Regions from separate parts of the Thermus sp. FJN-A genome, predicted to be linked through region 1. Evidence: riboswitches for the same ligand, from Rfam matches in the RefSeq annotation. Region 1 holds a riboswitch; the other holds the start of a gene.
What was found. A riboswitch is a leader RNA that binds a small molecule or an ion and turns the genes downstream of it on or off. The one in region 1 is predicted to bind cobalamin.

Region 1 (2,451 bases):
CGTCCTTGATCATCCCCACCAGGACCCCATCCGCCTTCCGCTCCAGCCGATGCACCCGGAAAGGTTGCCGCCACCCCGCGGGAAGCCAGATGTCCACCACCTCCGGGGTTTCCCCAAGGAGGGCGAGGGCCGCGGCCTTGGCCGCGGCGGCGGCGTTCGCCCCCGTGGTGAAGCCGATGCGGCTTCCCTTCTTGTCCCGGGGCGGGGGGTAGGGGTGGCTCATGCGGGCCTCAGGGCGTAGAGCCTCAGGGAGACGAGGAGGCCGAAGAGGCCGAGGCCCAAGGGCAGGGCAAAGGCCTCGAGGTCCACCCCCCCAAGCTCTCCCAGGGCCAAGAGGAGGGCCACGGCCACCACCGCCCAGCCCAGAACCCGGCTCGCCCTCTCCGCCCTGAGGGAGTCTTGGGCCAGGTTCTGGAGGCGGCTTGCCAGAAGCCCGTCCACCCCGTCCACGAGGAGCATCCCCAGGGTGAAGAGGGCCCCGAGGCGCCAGGGGGAAAGCTCCGCGGAAAGGGCCAGGGCGGAGAGCTGGCTTGCCGTCTCAAACCCGAGGCCAAAGAGGAGGCCGAGGAGGAGGGGGTTTAAGAGGGGAAGCCCCCCCGGAGGGGCTAGGGGGGCGGGCCGCAGGAGCCGGTGGAGGTTCAGGGCCGCCACCAGGAGGAGGAGGAAGGCGGGGAGGTGGAGGGCCTCGAGGTCCACCCGCTTTAGGAGGGCCGCCGCAGGGAAGGCGAGGAGGGTGACGATGGCCCCGTGCCCCAGGGCGAAGAAGACCCCGTTAAGGGGTGAGGGCCTTACCCGGGAAAGCCCGTCCACCGCCGCCAGGTGGTCGGGGTCCACCCCGTGGCGCATCCCCAGGGCCACGGCCAAGAGCTCGAGGCCCGTCACGGGGCACCTTCCTTTGCGGGAGCAAGAACCGGAGCCTTAAGCCGGAAACCGAGGTCTTTTCCCATGCTTGCCTCCTTTCGCCCCTGCTCGGGGGCAGGTGAGGCGCGCGCCGGGGCGGGTATTCGGGCTTCCGGCCAAGACGCTAGGCCTATCGCTTTGGGCCGGTTACCGTTGCGGCACAGCGCCGGACTTTCACCGGTCTTCCCCCTTTGCCGCCCCAGGACATCCGGGCCCTAGGGCACCCCGGCCGCTCTCGCCCGTGTTTTACCCCTTCTCTCCCTCCCCGTCAAGGGAGGGGCGGGCGAGCACCTTCTTGGGCCAGTCCACCACCACCGCGCTTCCCGGGGGCACGAGGCCGTCCTCCCCCAAGGCCCTGAGAACCGCCCGGACCACTCCCCCGTGGGTGAAGAGGAGGGCGGGGGCCCCTAGCCCTTCCAGGAAGCGGAAGACCCGCTCCTGAAAGGCGGAAAGGCTCTCCCCCCCAGGGGGATGGAAGCCCTGGAAGCGGAGGAGGGCCTCCTTGTGGAGGGGGTCCAGGGTCTCCCAAAGGGCCCCCTCCAGCGCCCCGAAGTGAATCTCCCGGAGCTCCCTGGCCAGAAGGGGCGTGTACCCCGCGAGCGCCGCCGTCTCCCTGGCCCGGAGGAGGTCGGAGCTGTAGGCGGGAAGGGGAGGGAGGAGCCCCTTGAGCCTTCGCGCCTGGGCCCTCCCCTCCTCGGTGAGGGGGAGGTCCGTCCAGCCCAAAAGCCTTCCCTCCCGGTTCCAAAGGGTCTCCCCGTGGCGCACGAGCCAAAGCTCCATGTCCCAAGGTATACTCCTCCGCGGGATGGACGCGGAAGTCTTGCGAGAGGCCGAGGTCCGGATGACCAGGCTCACCAAGCCCCCCCGCTCCCTGGGCCACCTGGAGGAGGTGGCCCTGCGCCTGGCGGGGATCCAGGGGCGGGTGAAGCCGGAGCTTGGCCGGGGCGCGGTGGTGGTGGCCGCCGCCGACCACGGGGTGGTGGCCGAGGGGGTCTCCGCCTACCCCCAGGAGGTCACCCACGCCATGGTCCTGAACTTTCTCGGAGGCGGGGCGGCTATCAACCAGTTCGCCCGGGTGGCGGACTGCGAGGTCTACGTGTTGGACGTGGGGGTCATCGGGGCGCTCCCCGACCACCCCAGGCTCCTCAAGGCCAAGGTGCGCCCCGGCACGGGAAACCTTGCCCGAGGGCCCGCTCTCTCCCTGGAGGAGGCCCAAAGGGCCCTGGAGGCGGGCAGGGAGGCGGCGAGACGGGCCATCTCGGAGGGGGCCACGATCCTCGCCGCCGGGGACATGGGCATCGGCAACACCACCGCGGCGGCCGCCCTCACCGCCGCCCTCTTGGGCCTTCCCCCGGAGGCCGTGGTGGGCCGGGGGACGGGGGTGGGGGAGGAGGGGCTTAGGCGGAAGCGGGAGGCCGTGGCCAGGGCCCTCGCCCGCCTCCGGCCCAATATGGACCCCTTGGCGGTGGCCGCGGAGGTGGGGGGGCTCGAGCTCCTCGCCATCGCCGGGGTCTACCTGGAGGGGTACGAGGCGGGCCTTCCCTTGGTGCT
Region 2 (2,451 bases), on a different contig from region 1:
AGGACCAGGGTGAGGAGGGTGGCGAAGAGGGCCCCCAGGAAACCGAAAAGGGTGGCGGAAAGGGGCAGGCGCTGGAAGACCGCGTGCTGGGCGAAGGCGGGGGAAAGCTCCCCCAGGAGGGCGGCGAGGAGGGTCACGCCGAAGGCCGCCCCCGCCGCCGACCCCATGAGGTAAGGGTCGGCCAGGGGGTTGCGGAAAAGGCCCTGGAAGCTGGCCCCCGCCACCCCCAGGGCGGCCCCCACCAGCATCCCCCCCAGGACCCGGGGCAGGCGCATCTCGGTGACGATGGGGTTTTCCCCCTGCCCCAAGAGGGCCCGCACCACCTCCAGGGGAGGGAGGGCCACCGTCCCCAGGGCCACCCCCAGCACCAGGGCCAGGAGGAGGGCGAGGAGGAGCCAGGCGAAGACCAGGCTCCGCCTGAGGCCGAGGGGCAGGGCCCGGGTCATGGCCTAGCGCCCGTGGAAGCAGTCCACCAGGAGCCTGAGGCCCTGGGCCACCCGGGGGCCGGGGCGGGAGAGGAGGCTGTCCTCACCCCCGGTGAACACGCAGATGTGCCCCTTCTGCACCGCGCTCACCCGGCTCCACCCCGGCCGGCTCCGGATGGTCTCCAGGGCGTTCGGGTAGGTGGCCACGATCACCTCCGGGTTCCTCTCCACCACGAACTCGGGGGCGATCTTGGGGAAGAGGCCGAGCTCCTTGGGGACGATGTTCACCCCCCGGGCCTTCTGGATGAGGACCCCGATGAAGCTCTCCGGGCCCACGGTGTAGGGGGTGGGGTCAATCTCGTAGTAGACCCGGGGACGGGCCTTGGCCTTAGCCGCCCGGGACTCCTCCTGGTAGACCTGGCGCTGGATCTCGGCCACAAGCCGCTCCGCCTGGCCGGAAAGGCCCAAGAGCTGCCCCAGGGTGCGCACGGTCTTGAAGATGTCCTGGTAGGTCTCCGTGCGCACGGCGAACACGGTAAGCCCCGCCCGCTCCAAGGTCTCGTACAGGCGGCCGTACTTGGAAACCAAGACCAGGTCGGGCTTCAAGGAAACGATGAACTCGGGGTTGGGGTTGTAGAGGCCGCCCGCCTTGGGCAGGCGCTTCACGCTCTCCGGCCAGTCGGAGTAGTCGTCCGTGGCCACGATCCGGTCGCAGGCCCCCAGGGCGCACACCGTCTCCGTCACGGAGGGCAACATGGTGACGATGCGCTTGGGCGGGGCCTTGACCGTGACCGTGCGCCCCAGGTCATCGGTGAGGGTAAGGGGAAAGGCGAAGGCCAAAGCCCAAAGGACCGCAAGAAACGCCAGGATCTTCCTCATGCCTACCTCCCTAAGGCCGCTAGGGCCAGGCCCGGGGGAGGTAGGGAAAACCCCTGCCGGAAAGCGGCAGGGGCAAAAAGGCTCTTCTTGCCCCCATCGCTCCCCCATCCGCGTGAGGTGCCCGCCGTGGGGTCTGGCGGGCGGCCCTGGCAGGTATTCGGGCTTCCGGCCTACGGAGCAAGGCACGAGGCTTGACCGGTTACCGTTGCGGGACAGCGCCGGACTTGCACCGGACTTCCCCACTTTAAGCCGGGGCTACGCGCCCAGGCACCAGGGCAACGGGACCTGGCTTTGGGCCCTAGCGGGCCTCGAGGAAAGGCTAAGGCCTCCGGGGGCAAAAGGCAAGGGCTTGACGCCGCGCGAGGGGCGTGCTTTACTTAGTCCCGAGAACGAACTAAAGGGGTGGGGTGTGCGCAAGGGGGACACGCAGGAGATCCGCAGGCTGAACCGCAGGGCCATCCTGGGGCACCTGCGCCGCGCCCCCCTCACCCGCGCCGACCTCTCCCGGCTCACCGGCCTGGCCAAGAGCGCGGTGAGCCGCCTGGTGGACGAGCTCCTGCAGGAGGGACTCCTGGAGGAGGGGGCTTCCACCTCTCCCCCCTTGGGCCGGCCCGGCACCCTCTTGCACCTGCGGCCCCGGGCCCGCTTCGCCCTGGGGGCGGAGCTGGGCGTGGAGGGGACCGTCCTCCTCGCCCTGGACTGGCGCGGGGAAGTCCTCTGGGCCCGGGAGTGGCGGCATGACCCGCACGCCGGACCCGAGGAGCGCCTGGACAGGCTCCGGCAGGAGGTCCTGCCCCAGGCCTCGGGGGCGTTGGGCCTGGGCTTCACCCTGCCCGGGGTGGTGGTGGGAGACCGCCTCCTCCTGGCCCCGAACCTGGGTTGGCGGGACCTGGACCTCAGGCCCCTCCTCTCCGGTTTTCCCCTGGCCGTGGCCCTGGAAAACGATGCCAAGGCCTCGGCCCTTTCCGAGGTCTTCTTCCACGGGGAGGCCAACCTGGCCTACGTGGTGCTGAGCACGGGGCTGGGGGTTGGGGTGGTGGCGGAAGGCCGCCTCCTGCGGGGGGCCAACGGGGCAGCGGGAGAGCTCGGCCACTGGCTGGGGCCGGGGGGAAGGGCCTGCGCCTGCGGCCGCGTGGGGTGCCTGGAA

Region 2: another riboswitch for cobalamin. It lies ahead of ACYQ0J_RS02860 (ABC transporter substrate-binding protein); the one in region 1 lies ahead of ACYQ0J_RS04605 (HoxN/HupN/NixA family nickel/cobalt transporter).

Annotation. Positions count from the first base shown of each region.
Region 1 covers NZ_BAAHSC010000169.1:62,816-65,266, forward strand. The annotation lists gene ACYQ0J_RS04600 (cobalt-precorrin-5B (C(1))-methyltransferase) at 1-223, opposite strand, end outside; gene ACYQ0J_RS04605 (HoxN/HupN/NixA family nickel/cobalt transporter) at 220-882, opposite strand; cobalamin riboswitch at 991-1,130, opposite strand; gene ACYQ0J_RS04610 (histidine phosphatase family protein) at 1,147-1,680, opposite strand; gene cobT (nicotinate-nucleotide--dimethylbenzimidazole phosphoribosyltransferase) at 1,706-2,451, shown strand, end outside.
Region 2 covers NZ_BAAHSC010000164.1:250,000-252,450, forward strand. The annotation lists gene ACYQ0J_RS02855 (FecCD family ABC transporter permease) at 1-446, opposite strand, end outside; gene ACYQ0J_RS02860 (ABC transporter substrate-binding protein) at 450-1,304, opposite strand; cobalamin riboswitch at 1,436-1,594, opposite strand; gene ACYQ0J_RS02865 (ROK family protein) at 1,714-2,451, shown strand, end outside.